3 regions of the Rhizobium sp. CB2179 genome follow, and region 1 is predicted to be linked to each of the others. Evidence: predicted binding sites of a transcription regulator. Region 1 holds the regulator's gene; each other region holds the start of a gene.
What was found. The regulator LexA, encoded in region 1, represses DNA repair genes until DNA is damaged. The targets are predictions, from matches to a motif close to TGTTCNNNNTGTGTTCNG.
Positions count from the first base shown of each region.

Region 2: a site for LexA is predicted at 3,641-3,658, ahead of AC244Q_RS34955 (ImuA family protein). Genes of this name have one in related genera too.
Region 3: a site for LexA is predicted at 2,874-2,891, ahead of recA (recombinase RecA). Genes of this name have one in related genera too.

Region 1 is NZ_CM172781.1:1,736,930-1,742,220, reverse strand. Features, by position in the region: gene AC244Q_RS08785 (VOC family protein) at 1-867, opposite strand, end outside; gene lexA (transcriptional repressor LexA) at 1,066-1,785, shown strand; gene AC244Q_RS08775 (ComEC/Rec2 family competence protein) at 1,766-4,198, opposite strand; gene gltA (citrate synthase) at 4,489-5,291, shown strand, end outside.
Region 2 is NZ_JBYGKR010000005.1:280,196-285,486, reverse strand. Features, by position in the region: gene AC244Q_RS34965 (error-prone DNA polymerase) at 1-1,407, opposite strand, end outside; gene AC244Q_RS34960 (Y-family DNA polymerase) at 1,404-2,915, opposite strand; gene AC244Q_RS34955 (ImuA family protein) at 2,836-3,594, opposite strand; gene AC244Q_RS34950 (DUF2231 domain-containing protein) at 4,112-4,549, shown strand; gene AC244Q_RS34945 (PQQ-dependent sugar dehydrogenase) at 4,549-5,291, shown strand, end outside.
Region 3 is NZ_CM172781.1:2,121,368-2,126,658, reverse strand. Features, by position in the region: partial or broken gene AC244Q_RS10665 (IS481 family transposase) at 1-543, opposite strand, end outside; gene AC244Q_RS10660 (pseudouridine-5'-phosphate glycosidase) at 817-1,743, opposite strand; gene AC244Q_RS10655 (carbohydrate kinase family protein) at 1,832-2,776, opposite strand; gene recA (recombinase RecA) at 3,006-4,100, shown strand; gene alaS (alanine--tRNA ligase) at 4,255-5,291, shown strand, end outside.

The sequences.
Region 1 (5,291 bases):
GCCCTGCCCGGGCGCGGGCTTCACCAGAATGCGATTGTTCTTGCGCGCGTATGTCACCCCGTTAGCAGCCAAATGCGCTTCTGTCACGGCAAGATCGGCGACAGCGAAGAGGATTGCCCGGCCGCGCAGGCCACGATCTGCGGATGAGCCGACGATGTCGAAATAGGCCTCCAACCCTTCCGCCGTCATCAGGCTGATTTTGGCATTCGACGCCGGGATATTGACGCCGAAACCGGTTTTCTCGACTGCCGATTGCACCACGGCGAGGCTGACGAAGGCAGCGAAGGCGGCAGCATCAGGCGCGCAAAGCGCTATCTCGACTATGCCGGTGACGCCATTGGCATGCGTCTCCAGCACGGCGCGGTCGGCCGGCAGCGGATTGACGCGCTCGACGGTAAATAGCAGGAGATCAGGCGCGCGCAGATCGCCGGCAAAAGCCAGCTTGAAGCCGGCAATCGTCTCAGAACCGTCCGGCATCGTCATCGGCCGGGTGAACTGCAGCATCTCGCCGGCGCTCGATCCGTTACCGACGAAATTCTGATGATCGATGCCGGCATCCTTGCTGCCAAAAGCCAGCCCCGAAAGCCCCTCCGCGCCGCAGCGGAAGCGGAAAGCCTGATTGCGGGCGGTGAAGACATTGCCTTGGCGCGCCGACGCCTCGCTCTCCTCGACGCTCGCAATCCCGAGCGGCTCCAGATAGGTCTTGTCAGCAAAGAAGACGCAGGCATTCTCCGTTCCGAAGGGATGGCGCGCATCGGGGGCAACGGTGAAGCCGAGCTTGCCGAGCCTCTCGCGCGCCAGATCGATATTGACGACCGGCAGCACGACATGATCCAGCGGGTGCGGTTTGGCGGAGTGCTCGTTCATGATATCCCTCCCTGACACGGCAAGAGATGTGCGACAGCGCTTCCCTCAACGCAAGACTTCTGTGCCAATCCGGCGAATGAAAATAAAAATCTCAACGAGTTGGCGCCAAGTTTTACGGAAATTTAGCTACTTGCGGAACACATATGGAACATATAGTGTCTGTTCTGGATTTGTTTCAATCACGAGGTCACAACGTCGATGCTCACGCGCAAACAACAGGAGCTTCTCCTTTTCATTCATGAGCGCATGAAGGAATCCGGCGTTCCGCCATCTTTCGACGAAATGAAGGATGCTCTGGACCTCGCCTCGAAGTCCGGGATTCATCGCCTGATTACAGCGCTCGAGGAGCGAGGCTTCATTCGCCGCCTACCGAACCGCGCCCGTGCGCTCGAGGTCATCAAGCTTCCGGAGGCCTACAGCCCCAGCATCCAGCCGCGGCGCGGCTTTTCGCCGAGCGTCATCGAAGGCAGCCTGGGCAAACCTCAGCCGGTCGCCGCCCCTGCTCCCGCAAAACCCGTCGCCGACAACGGCAACTCGGTTTCCGTGCCGGTCATGGGCAGAATCGCCGCCGGTGTGCCGATCTCGGCGATCCAGAACAACACCCACGACATCGCCGTTCCGGCCGACATGCTCGGTTCCGGTGAACATTATGCCCTGGAGGTCAAGGGCGATTCGATGATCGACGCCGGCATCTTCGACGGCGACACCGTGATCATCCGCAATGGCAGCACCGCAAGTCCTGGCGACATTGTTGTTGCACTCGTCGATGACGAAGAAGCGACACTCAAGCGCTTCCGCCGCAAGGGCGCCTCGATCGCACTGGAAGCGGCCAACCCGGCTTACGAGACCCGGATTTTCGGACCAGACCGTGTTAAGGTGCAGGGCAAACTCGTCGGCCTCATTCGCCGCTATCACTGACATCGGTTAGGCCGGATTCGGTAAAGCTGTTGCTGCGCCAGTCAAAGGCGCGATGGCGCATCCATGGTCGCGACAATGCGTCAAATGCGGTTGCCACCTCCAGGCCGGCGTCCGCGAAGCGCAACTCGATGGATCCGGTCCTGCGCAGCGTCTCGCCGGTGAAGAGCGTCGCACCTGAGCGGCAGCTGTTGAAACGCAGGCGGACCGACGTCACGATGATATCGGCCGCGTCGCATGCCGGGCCGAGATAGGCGGCATTGTCGATGACAGCAACCACACGACCATTGCCAAGCCTTGATGCGCACCAGGCCCTCTTGACGCAGGAAAAGCGGTTTGCTTCACCGGCCGCTGCGGCCGCCCGCATCGCTGTCCTCGCTTCGTTCTGCTGATCGCGGGAAAGCTTGACGCGGCGGTCTTCTCCTACCTGCGGGATAGCAGGACCATCCAGCATCTTCGGCGGATCATGTCTCGGCAGGACCAGGGCTCTCTGCCACTGGTCGAAGATGAAATCCGGTGGTCTTTCACGGTTGGAAGCCATTGCTGCCGCTTCGACCACCGCGACGAGACTGCCATCCTCCGAAATCACCAGATCCGGCGGCCGGGGAACCGGTAGAAGCAACAGGATGAGCGTTGCGACCGCGATGATTGATGTGCCGATATGGCGCAGCCGGGTGCGGAGCAGCGTCAGCAGCAGAAAGCCTGCGACGGCTATCGCGAAATACCAGGCGGGCAAGCGGCCGACGTCGATATTGCCATCCCAGCCGGACACCGTCTTTGCGACCGCGATCACCAGATCGAGGCCGAATCCGACGACCTTCCAAGCCCAAACATCCAGACCGAAAGGCATGAGTAGCATCGCCAGCAAGCCGGCCGGCATGATGATGAAGGAGATGATCGGCATTGTCGCGAGGTTTGCCGGCAGGCCATAGGCGGTCAGGCGATGAAAATGCTCGATCGAAAACAACGCGGTGGAAAAACCACCGATCAGCGAGGTCAGGAAGACGCCGCCGAAGAAGCCCGCAACAGTAACGAAGGGCCTGATGATCGGCAGCTTCAGAAAGGCGTTTTCGCGGATGCGCCGGTCCTTCCACAGCTGATAGCCCGAGACCAGCGCCAATGTGGCGGCAAAGGACATCTGGAAGCTCGGACCTAAGACCTCGGACGGTGAAATGAGGATGATGACGAGGGCGGAAAGCGCGACATTGCGCAGGCTGATCGACGGCCGGTCGAAGAAGACGGCAATCAACATGATGGCCATCATGATGAAAGCGCGCTCGGCAGAGACCGCAAAGCCCGAAATCAGGAAATAGGCAGTAACGGCGATGAGCGCGCCGGCGGCAGCGATCTTCTTCGTCGGGTAGGCCTCAGCGATACCGGGAAAGATGCTGAGCAGCATCCGAAAGCCGACGAAGAAGATGCCGGCCGACAGCGCCATGTTGAGACCGGAGATGGCGATGATATGAGCCAGACCGGACTGGCGTAGTGCCTCCGTCGTCGCATCCGAGATGGCGCGCCGCTCGTCCGTCACCAGTGCGGCGGCAAAAGCGCCGGTATCGCCGGGCAGGATCGACCTTATTCGGTCGCCAATGCCGCTGCGCAGCCGGTAGAGCCCTTCGAGCAGCGCTTCCACCGCCGATCTTGCAGCCTGCGGACCTGCCTGCGCATCGACCTTCGTCGGCGCACCGTAGAAGAAGCCGTTGGCGCCGATGCCGTCGAAATAGGCACTGAAGGAGAAGTCGTTGAGCTCGGGAAGTGCTGGGCCCGCCGGCGGCGTCAGCCGCGCCCTGCCGGTGATGATATCGCCGATCTCGAAGGCTGCGTCCGCACCGCGGGCGATGGCGGTGATGCGTTCCGGCGGCCGCTTGACCTGAGGCGCTTCAGTGCCGGTGACGGCAAGAATGTAGCGCCACCGGCCGCGACCATCGCCTTCGCGCCGCTCGACGCGGCCGGTCACCGTCGTCGTCACTGATGAATCGAGGATCACGGTCGAAGCCCGCCAGCTTTCGAACTGCGCCGAGACTATGCCGCAAGCCACGAGCGAAAGCGCCAGCAGCGCTGCCCGCAATGCCGCCCGGTTGCGGCTGGCGATGAGAACTGCGACGGTCAGCACCAACAGGCAGAGCAGCGATGCAGTGTGCGGAAAATCCGAAGCCGCGAGAAACCAGATGGCTGACCCGGCGCCGAGGAAGACCGGCGAGAACAGCAGCAGGCGGCCATGGTCCGTCTCCTCGCCCAGCATGCGCATGCCGGCACGCAGCAAGTGCGAGGCTGCGGCCGGCAGCCGGTGGCGCAATGGTATTGCCGACTGCGTCCTTGCCGGTCGCGTCACCACGACTGGTGGTGAAAAATTGGAGGAGCCGGCAAGGCCTTCGCCTGTTTCCGGCCGCAATTCGACTGACGTCAACTCCTGCATGAACCGCCCAAGCCCGGCTGCGAAGGCAGTCAGAATGCAACCTTCAATCAAATCCGGCAAGCATAATCGATTGAAATATGAGGCAAAATCGCGAGCCCCAAAAGACCAGTCGAATCATCGGCTTCCGATATGCGTGTGGCTCATCGCTGCAGTGCCTAAAAGGTGATACCGCATTGCACAAAATGCCATCACAGTAACTTGGCATTAGCTTCGCGATCATATAGCTATCGGTGAGGACGCTTAACCCCTATGGCGCTTTTATGGCGCCACCGCCATTTCGGAGGATCAGCATGACGGATCAAAGCGCTACAATAAAAATCGGTGACAAGTCTGTCGACCTTGCTGTCAAAAGCGGCACGATCGGCCCGAGCGTCATCGATATCGGTGCCCTCTACAAGAACACCGCTTCCTTCACCTACGATCCGGGTTTTACCTCGACCGCATCCTGTGAATCGAAAATCACCTACATCGACGGCGACGAAGGTGTCCTGCTGCATCGTGGCTATCCGATCGAGCAGCTCGCCGAGCATGGCGACTTCCTCGAAGTCTGCTATCTCCTGCTTTACGGCGAACTGCCCACCACCGTGCAGAAGAAGGATTTCGATTACCGAGTTACGCACCACACCATGGTGCACGAGCAGATGAGCCGCTTCTTCACCGGCTTCCGCCGCGATGCGCATCCGATGGCCGTCATGTGCGGCTGCGTCGGCGCACTGTCGGCCTTCTATCACGACTCCACCGACATCACCGATCCGCACCAGCGCATGGTCGCCAGCCTGCGCATGATCGCCAAGATGCCGACGCTTGCCGCGATGGCCTACAAATACCATATCGGCCAACCCTTCGTTTATCCGAAGAACGACCTCGACTATGCCTCGAACTTCCTGCGCATGTGCTTTGCTGTGCCCTGCGAGGAATATGTGGTCAATCCGGTGCTTTCCCGCGCCATGGACCGCATCTTCATCCTGCATGCCGATCATGAGCAGAACGCCTCGACCTCGACCGTCCGTCTCGCCGGTTCATCGGGTGCCAACCCGTTCGCCTGCATCGCCGCCGGCATTGCTTGCCTCTGGGGGCCCGCTCACGGCGGTGC
Region 2 (5,291 bases), on a different replicon from region 1:
GAGCTGCTGCGCAAGCCTAAGCGTCAGGGCGAGGCGGCGGTCTTGCGGGTTCAAGCCCTGATCACGAAGACTGCGATCACTGACCAGCTCTTCCGACCACGCCCACATGCCCGTTGACAGGGCCTTGATGAGGTCCTCAGGCAAGCCGAGCGCCTTGCCGACGTCGCGGATGGCACCCTTCGCCCTGTAACGGGTCACCGTCGAACAGAGAGCGGCCTTATCCTTCCCGTAGGTCTTGTAGATCCATTGGATGACCTCCTCCCTTCTTTCGTGTTCGAAGTCGACGTCGATGTCCGGCGGCTCGTCGCGCTCCTGGGAGACGAAGCGCTCGAACAGGAGATCGTTGGTCGAGGGGTCGATGCTGGTGATACCAAGGATGTAACAGACGGCCGAGTTCGCCGCCGAGCCCCGCCCCTGGCAAAGGATGCCTTGCGACCGGGCGAAGCGGACGATCGAGAAGACGGTCAGGAAGTATGGGGCGTATTTCATCGTCCGGATGAGATCGAGTTCGTGACGGACGATCTTGAGAACCTCCGGCGGCAGCCCTTCCGGATAGCGGTTGGGCACGCACTCCCAGACATAGTGCTCGAGGGATTCCTGCGGGGTCTTGTCCGGGAGGATCGCCTCCTCGGGATACTGGTAGGTCAGTTCCTCCAGCGAGAACCTGCAGCGGTCGACGATCTCCATCGTCCGGGCCAGCGCCTCGGGGTAGCGCGGGAACAGGCGCTCCATCTCCTCCGGCGGCTTTAGATATCTGTCCGCGTGGCGCTCGCGCTTGAAGCCGACGTCGTCGATGGTGGTATTGTTTCGAATGCAGGTGACGACGTCCTGAAGCTGCCGCCTGGAAGGATCGTGGAAGAGGACGTCGTTGGTGACGACTGTTCGCACGCGGTGCCTCATCGCCATGTTCGACAATTCGTGCAGCCTCAACTGGTCGTTCGGACGCCGCCGGAGGCAAAGCGAGACATATGCTCGGTCCTCGAATATCTCGGCCATCTTGCGAAGTTGGACGGCGCAGGTCTCGTCAGCTAGGTCGGGCACAAGGATTGCAAGCAGCCCCTCGGAGTAGAGAGCGACATCGTCGAGGTTCAAGATGCAGTTCGCCTTGCCGCCCCTGCCCTTGCCAAGCGTGAGGAGCCGGGTGAGCCGCGAATAGGCGCCGCGGTCCGTGGGATAAAGGAGAATCGACATGCCCTCCTGCAGATCCAGCCGACACCCAACAACGAGACGGACGCCTGTCGCGCGCGACGCCTCGAGCGCCCGGACGACCCCTGCCAGGCTGTTGCGATCGACAACGCCGAGAGCCTCGATGGCCAGTTCCCTGGCGGTAGAAAAGAGCTCGTCGGCGGAGGACGCGCCACGAAGGAAGCTGAAATGCGTCGTGACCTGGAGCTCGGCGTATCTCATCCGAATATCCCGTGTATGAACCACTTGTGGGAACCTGTTTCGGGATCGATGCCGTCGCCGGAGCGAAAGATCCAGTATCGTTCCCCGCTCTCGTTTTCGATGACGAAGTAGTCGCGCACAGCCTCGAATTCGCTGTCGCGCTTCCACCATTCGCCGAAGACCCGTTCCGGACCGTCCGCACGCTTGACGCGATGACGCTTACCGCGCCAGGTGATGCTGGCCGGCGGATGATCCGGCAGCAGGGCTATCGCCTCGATCCGATCCGGACGCGCAAACAGCCGCACCGGCCGTCGCCAATGGTGGACCCAATCTTCCGTCGCGTCCTCGCCGACCGCGGCGATACGCTGGACGCTGCGCTCCGGGACGTCGGAGGCGACCGGCGCGACCCGGTAGACGCGCTGGCCTCGGTTGCCGAGGACGTCGATCAGCGGTGTGATGTCGGCATCCTCGTCGTCGACAAGCGAGGACGCCTTCTGCTTCTCTTCAAGCGGTTCCGACATCACGGCGACGAGGGTCAGCCTTTCGATCCCGAAACCCGGCTCGATCGTCTGCGTCCGGTCGCGGAACAGTTTCGTCAGCCAGGCGATGTCTCGCACCGGCTTGGCGGTTCCCGCTCTGATCGCCTGCCTGGTCCCATCGACCTTGTCGACGATAAGATCGGTCCGGCGGACGCCAAGACCCTTCCGTTGGAGTTCAGCGACGAGCTGAACAATCAGCCGGCCGACATACTTGTCGATCGTTTCCGCTGCACCGATCGGTTCGGCGAACGATCGAACGACCTCGACGAGTTCTGGGCTACGGATCGGATCTATTGGTTCGCGGACGCGACCGAACATCTGGTCGAGACGCCGTCCAATCTCCGGGCCGAAGCGAAGCGCCAAGGGAGCGCGCGGCGTCGCCGAGAGCTCGCCGATAGTCCGGAAGCCGAGCATGCGCAGATCGCCCACGATCTTCTCGGGTAGCCGCAGCAGAGAGATCGGAAGTCGCTCGACCGCCCGGATGGTCTCTCCACTCGGGACGATGACAGTTTCGCGATTGATGGCGCGGGCACATGCGTGAGCCGCGCCCCATGTGTCCGCAATGGCGACCCGTGCCGTCAGGCCCTTGGCGCGAAACCGATTGGCGATGCTCGTCAACATGCGCTCCTCGCCGCCCTGCAGATGGTCGGCGCCCTCCGTATCGATGACCATGCCGTCCAGCGCATCGACGGCGACGATCGGCGAATACTGCGTCAGCGCCCACATGGTGACGCGCTCGAGCGCCACGGCATCGGCGGCCGGATCGGCGTCGATCATCCGCAGGCCCTGGAGGATCGCCTGCGCCCTGGCGGCCGGCATGCCGACGTGGAGTCCGGCCTTCCTGGCCGCGGCGTCGGCGGCCGAGACCCAGCGCTTGGATCCGCTCTTCGAAATGACGGCGATCGGCTGCTCAACGGGAATGGCGGGATCGGCCCGCCTGATCCTGTCGGTCGACAGATCGGGAAAAAATATCGATACGACCCTTGGCATCGCAGGCTCCTACTTCGAACTCGGCACACTCACCCGCTTTCACCCTCATCAGTTCCAAAAACCACCTCGCCCGCCCGACGCCTGGAACCGGCAGCTCCTCACTCGGAATGACGCTCACCCTCCAGCGCGTGGTCGCGGCCGTCGGCTGCCCGAAGTCGCTGGCCTCGGTCTGCCGTCGCCACCGCCGCACCGCGAGCGCCATCGTGCCGGTCTTCTCGGCGGCAAGTTGCAGCCGGCGCGACGCCGCCATCGGCAGGCGGACGATCTCGCCAATCACCGCGCCGAGCCCGCCGTACGAGAGGCCCGCCTCCATGTTGGCAAGGACGTCCTCTTCCTTGTCGGACTCGACGAAGACCACCCGGTTCGGATGCAGCCCCGCCTGCGCCAGGGCCGGGAAGAACAGATCGGGACGTGTCAGGCACCAGACGATCTTGCCTTTCGTACGCGCGGCAATGCCGGCCACGAACAGGGCGGCGGCCGCGCCATCGACGGTGCCGGCCCCGCCGCCAGCGCATTCGTGCAGCGCCCCATGGGCCAATCCGCCGCCCGGAAGCCGCCCGTCGATCTGGGCCACGCCGAAAGGCAAAACGCCTCGCCTGCGCCGACTGGCGCTTTCCAGGTGCGCTATCTGCTCGCGCAGACCGTCGAGGATAGCGATTGGGGCGACGGCTGAGTTCATGATCTCCTTTAACGGCAACCCGTTTTCAGCTTGAGTAACAGCAATATGTTCTGTATCTGTTCTCAAGACGTAAATGAGTCAACGCGCATATGACGCGCTGAAGTTGAGCACGAGTGCGACGCAGAAAAATCGACAGCGGATTCAATCGGATGATGAGGAAGGAATATTTTCGGAGGCGCCGAACGCCGCTTGTGGACGATGGAGTTCAGGCCAGACATTGCGCCATATCACGACCGGCAAACTGTTATTCTCGAACGGGACGCCTGGGCCGATTGGCTCGATCCGGCCTTCTCGGCCAAGTCGCTGATCGAGCCCTGCCGCCCGGCCCGCTCTCCATCGAACAAGTCGGCTGAGCTGCAACCCGGCTGGCTAAGGAGCACTTTCTTCTTCGCTCTCTGCTGGGGCCGACCATGCTCTTTCAGGCGGGCAGTTCGTGCAGCACGCACCGTAACGGAACCATATGCTCTCGCCGCGGGTTGGATAGGCATCTCCCAGCTCTCAGTTTCACGGAGCATCCATGGCTATATCTTCTACAAGCAATCGAGACTCGGCCGCCTATCCGCTTCAGTCGCTCTTTGTCCCGTTTCCCTTCGTCTGCTTCACGCTCGCGCTTGCGACCGATATCGCTTTCTGGCAGACCGGCAATCTGATGTGGCAGAATTTCTCTGCATGGTTGCTGTTCGCTGGGCTTATGTTGGGCTCGCTTGCGATTCTGGCCGGATTGATGGATCTGATGCGTCGCCGCACGCGCCCTTTACGGCCGCCGTTCCTGTCCGCCCTCCTCTATCTAATCATACTGAGCCTCGCCTTTGCCAACAACCTTATCCATGCCGGCGATGGATGGACGGCCGTCGTCCCATACGGACTGATGCTTTCGGCCGTCACCTTTGTCTTGTGCCTGGTGGCCGCGGCAATTTCCGCCCGCAAATATGCCAGACTGGCCTGGAGGATATGATGAAGAAGTCCCAGATTCTCGGCGCTTCGGTTCTGTCGATATCTGTCGGCGTCGGTCTTGCGGCTTACGCCCAGAGCGGAGATTTTGACATCTCTCAGCAGATCGGACCGAACCCCGTGCTCCCAGATCCAGCCCCTTCCCTGCTGCCTGATCTGAAGGTAGCGGAGGTCGTTGGCTGGAAGGATGGTGAGACGCCGGCCGCACCGAACGGTTTGACGGTCACTGCTTATGCCAAGGACCTCGCCAATCCAAGGACAGTCCACACCTTGCCGAACGGCGACGTACTGGTAGTTCAGGCGCGTGGCCCGTCAGGCGAACCGGCCTCCCGGCCGAAGGATTTGATCAGAGGCTGGATCATGTCCATCGCTCATGGCGACGGCGGCGAGCAGAAGGAAAGCAACATCATCACACTGCTGCGTGACGCCAACCGCGACGGCAAGGTGGATGAGAGGCACGATCTGCTGAAGAAACTCGATTCGCCGTTCGGCGTCGCCTGGGTCGACAACACGCTCTATGTCGCCTCGACGTCCGCCATTCTCGCCTACCCCTATGAACTTGGGCAGAATGAAATCACCGCCCAACCGAAAACCATCACGCCCCTGCCCGGTGGTCCGATCAATCATCATTGGACCAAGGATCTGGCGCTCAGCCCCGATGGGCAGATGCTCTACGTTTCGGTCGGCTCGAATTCCAATGTCGTCGAGAATGGGCTTGAAGCAGAAAAGGGCCGTGCAGCGATCTG
Region 3 (5,291 bases), 380 kb from region 1:
ACGGTCTGCATGCGCTCGTCGGCGCAGGCTTCGAGGCCGACGGCGAAGCGGGAATGGTCGTCGATGATGGTCAGGGGATGGCACCAGATGCCTGAGACGAGCTGCGTGCGGCCCTTGAAGTCCATCTGCCAGAGCAGGTTGGGCGCCTCGCTCGAAGCGGCCGAGCGCTGGCCGCCCACCCACCTGCGGCTCGATGCGATCGTGGCGCACCAGGATGGCATGGACGGTGGAGGCTGCCGGCGGCTCTGTGCCCAGATCCTGCAGCCGGCGGGCGATCTTGCGCGCTCCCCAGGCCGGATGTTCGTCGCGGATATCAAGCACGGCGCGCTCGAGATCGGCTCCGGTCCGCCGCGGGCTCGCATGCGGCCGGCGGGAGCGGTCCTCCACCGGCTCGCCCGCTTGCAGGCGCCGCAGCCAGACATAGCCTGTCTGCCGGCTGATGCCGAAGCGCTGGCAAAGCTCAGAGACGTTCGTCCCCTCCAGCCCAGCCAACCGGCAAAATTCCAAACGCTCATCCACAACTGACCTCGACCTCCAAACCATGCCGACCTCCCGAAAAATCATTCCGGAAGTGTCAGGCATGTCTCCGAACATCTGTCAGCTATGTATCAAGGCCGTACAACAAGGAGGGAGATCACAAGGGGCGAACGCTTCCCATCACATCAACGCTTCACCGAGTTGAAAGGGATATTTGTTCAGAAAGCCGGTGCTTCCAGCAGATCTCCCCACCTGTGGGGGAGATGCCCGGCAGGGCAGAGGGGGGCTGGAACGGCACCACCTATCTGGAAAGGCGATTCCTGCCGGCCCCGTCAATCCTCATTCACCCAGCGCCACCGCAATCTCAGCGGCAAGCCGCGCGTTGTTCTCGACGAGCGCGATGTTGGTCTTGAGGCTCTGGCCATCCGTCAGGTCGAAGATGGTCGACAGAAGATAGGGTGTGACCGCCTTGCCGGTGACTTCGTCGCGCTCGGCGCTGTCGAGCGCCCGCTCTATGTAGATTTCCATTTCCTCGCGCGCGATTTCGTCGGCCTCAGGCACGGGGTTGGCGACGAGCATGCCGCCGTCGACGCCGAGTTGTTCGCGCACCGTCTGGAAGTTGGCGATGGCGGCCGGGCTGTTCAGCGACAGCGGGCTGCGGATGCCCGAGGAGCGCGACCAGAAGGCGGGGAATTCCTCGCTCTCATAAGTGACGACAGGCACGCCGCGGGTTTCCAGCACTTCCAGCGTCTTCGGAATGTCGAGGATCGCCTTGGCGCCGGCGCAGACGACGATGACGCCGGTGCGCGCGAGTTCCTCGAGATCGGCTGATATATCGAAGCTTTCCTCGGCGCCGCGATGCACACCGCCGATGCCGCCTGTGGCAAAGACGCGGATGCCGGCGCGCGCCGCCGCGATCATCGTCGCCGCAACCGTGGTGGCGCCGGTGCGGCGCTCGGCGATGGCGAAGGCGAGATCGGCGCGCGACACCTTCATGACTTCAGTGGCCTTGGCCAACTGTTCCAGCTCCGCGGCTTCAAGGCCGATATGCAGCGTGCCGTGAATGACGGCGATCGTTGCCGGCACCGCACCCTGTTCGCGGATGATCGCCTCGACGCTACGGGCCATCTCGATATTGCCGGGATAAGGCATGCCGTGGGTGATGATCGTGGATTCCAGCGCCACCAGCGGCGCGCCGCGCTGCTTGGCGCTGGCGACTTCCTTCGAATAGGCGATCGGCAGAAGAGGGGAGATGGGCTTGGTCATGGTCTTGTCCTGTGATCGACAGAGCATGATGCCGAAAAGGGTGAGCGGTTTTCGGTCGACATCATGCTCAACTATTTAATTCGCCGCTTCAATGCAGAATTCTGACCTTGGGGACAAGGGCAAGCGCCTCATTCAGGAGATCGGGCGTCAGATTTTCGTTGACGGCGTGCCGCGACTGCACGGTCAGTATGGCGGCCGCAGTGCCGTGGCGGACGGCTTCTTCGAGCGGCAGGCCTGATATCAATGCGGCGAGCGTGCCGGCTGCAAGGGAATCGCCGGCACCCGTGACATCGGCGACGATGTCGGCAATCGGCGGCTGTAGCGTCACGGCGCGGCCGTCGCAAAGCGCGACGAGCTCGCGCCGGCCGCGGGTGACGACGGCGTTCCTGATGCCGATCTCGTTCAGCAACGGCGGCCAGCCTGCAGCCCCTTCCGGCCGCTCACCGGCAAGGGCGGCAGCTTCTGCCTCATTCAGGAACAGGTAGTCGATATCCCCGATGCAGGGTTTCAGCCTGACGACCTTGGCCGGCGAGATGGCGATTGCCGCGACGGGCTTGCCTAGCGAGTGCGCCTTCGCGACGATCGCCGCGATCGTCTCTTCCGGCAGGTTGGCGTCAAAAAGGATGAAGTCATGGGCGGCGAAGGCCTCCCGCACCCAGCGGATGGAGAGACGCCGTGGCACGAAGAAGCGGTAAAGATCCATGTCGGCAAGGGCGATCACCAGATTGCCGTCCTTCTCGATGATTGCCGTATAGCTCGGCGTCTTGCGGTCGAGGAAGACGAAGGGCCGGTCGTCGATGCCGGCGAAATCGGCAGCTTCTCCGACCGTCTCGCCCATCGGATCGCCGCCGCGCGGCGAGATCATCGTCACCTGAAAACCGAGCCTTGCCAGGTTGCGCGCCGCATTGAAGCCACCGCCGCCCGGCTCCTCGAACCAGGTGCCGGGATTGCTGGCGCCAGGCGCCGTCTCGCCGGAGATACGGCCGCGCCGATCGATATGGGCGCCGCCGAGAACAAGAATCTTTTTCTTCATCCGAGCCGCTCTCCCGATGCCCGAAAGGCGAATCGATGCGATGCGCCTTGTGCCGCTCGTGCCAGCACTTCAAACCTAAGTCGTTGCTTTTCATCGATAAAACAAATACAGAACACGGGTCGTTTTACCTTTTTCTTTCAATTATTTGATCGCCTATTGCGAAAATGGAACAAATAGGGTACAAACTCGACATTGCTAGAGCGGCTTCAATAACCTAAAGGTGGATCGGATGTCTCAGAATTCATTGCGGCTGGTAGAGGACAAATCGGTGGACAAAAGCAAGGCGCTTGAAGCGGCACTCTCACAGATAGAGCGGTCGTTCGGCAAGGGCTCGATCATGAAACTCGGCTCCAACGAGAATGTTGTCGAGATCGAGACGATCTCGACCGGCTCGCTTGGCCTCGATATTGCACTCGGCGTTGGTGGCCTGCCGAGGGGCCGCATCATCGAAATCTACGGGCCGGAAAGCTCCGGTAAGACGACGCTTGCATTGCAGACGATTGCCGAAGCGCAGAAGAAGGGTGGCATCTGCGCCTTCGTCGATGCCGAACATGCGCTCGATCCCGTCTATGCCCGCAAGCTTGGCGTCGACCTGCAGAACCTTTTGATCTCGCAGCCCGATACCGGCGAGCAGGCGCTCGAAATCACCGATACGCTGGTGCGCTCCGGCGCCGTCGACGTTCTCGTCGTCGACTCGGTCGCTGCCCTGACGCCGCGTGCCGAAATCGAAGGCGAGATGGGCGACAGCCTTCCCGGCCTGCAGGCACGACTGATGAGCCAGGCGCTGCGCAAGCTCACCGCTTCGATCTCGAAGTCGAACACCATGGTGATCTTCATCAACCAGATCCGCATGAAGATCGGCGTCATGTTCGGCTCGCCGGAAACGACGACGGGCGGCAATGCGCTGAAATTCTACGCCTCCGTACGCCTCGACATCCGCCGCATCGGCGCGGTCAAGGAGCGCGAAGAGGTGATCGGCAACCAGACCCGCGTCAAGGTCGTCAAGAACAAGATGGCGCCGCCCTTCAAGCAGGTCGAGTTCGACATCATGTATGGTGAGGGTGTTTCCAAGACCGGCGAACTGGTCGATCTCGGCGTCAAGGCCGGTATCGTCGAAAAGTCGGGCGCCTGGTTCTCCTATAACAGCCAGCGCCTCGGCCAGGGCCGCGAAAACGCCAAGACCTTCCTGCGCGATAATCCGGACCTCGCCCGCGAGATCGAACTGTCGCTGCGCCAGAATGCCGGCCTGATCGCCGACCGCTTCCTGCAGAATGGCGGACCGGAGCCCGATGACGGCGATGGCGATGCCTCCGCGGAAATGTAATTTTCGCGCTTAAACTCATCGGACAGTTCCAACCGGCCGCATTCCTGATGAGAATGCGGTCGGTTTTGTTTGTCTGCTGGACAGTGGCGGGGGCGAACGTTAAAAGCCGATGGATTTGTATTTACCTGCCTCCGGCAGCATTGAAGGGCATAGCATGAGCGGCGTGAACGATATCCGGTCGACCTTCCTCGACTATTTCAAGAAGAACGGCCATCAGATCGTTCCGTCGAGCCCGCTCGTGCCGCGCAACGACCCGACGCTGATGTTCACCAATGCCGGCATGGTGCAGTTCAAGAACGTCTTCACCGGCCTCGAAAAGCGTCCCTATTCGACGGCGACGACTTCGCAGAAATGCGTGCGAGCCGGCGGCAAGCACAACGATCTCGACAATGTCGGCTATACTGCACGCCACCTGACCTTCTTCGAGATGCTCGGCAACTTCTCCTTCGGCGACTATTTCAAGGAGAATGCGATCGAGCTTGCCTGGAAGCTCGTCACCGAGGGCTTCGACCTTCCGAAGAACCGCCTGCTGGTGACCGTCTATTCCGAGGACGAAGAAGCTGCGACGCTGTGGAAGAAGATCGCTGGCTTTTCCGACGATAAGATCATCCGCATTCCAACCTCCGACAATTTCTGGCAGATGGGCGATACCGGCCCCTGCGGCCCGTGCTCGGAAATCTTCATCGATCAGGGTGAGAATGTTTGGGGCGGTCCTCCGGGCTCCCCGGAGGAAGATGGCGACCGGTTCCTGGAATTCTGGAACCTGGTCTTCATGCAGTTCGAGCAGACCGCACCCGGCGAGCGTTCGCCGCTCCCGCGCCCATCGATCGATACCGGCATGGGCCTGGAGCGCATGGCCGCCGTTCTGCAGGGCGTTCAGAGCGTATTTGACACCGATCTCTTCCGCACGCTGATCGGCACCATCGAGGACACGATGGGCGTCAAGGCGGAAGGCAGCGCCAGCCACCGCGTCATTGCCGACCATCTGCGCTCCTCAGCCTTCCTGATCGCCGACGGCGTGCTTCCGTCGAATGAGGGCCGCGGTTATGTGCTGCGCCGCATCATGCGCCGCGCCATGCGCCATGCACAACTGCTCGGCGCCAAGGAACCGCTGGTCTACAAGCTGCTGCCGACGCTGGTGCAGCAGATGGGCCGCGCCTATCCGGAACTGGTGCGCGCCGAGGCGCTGAT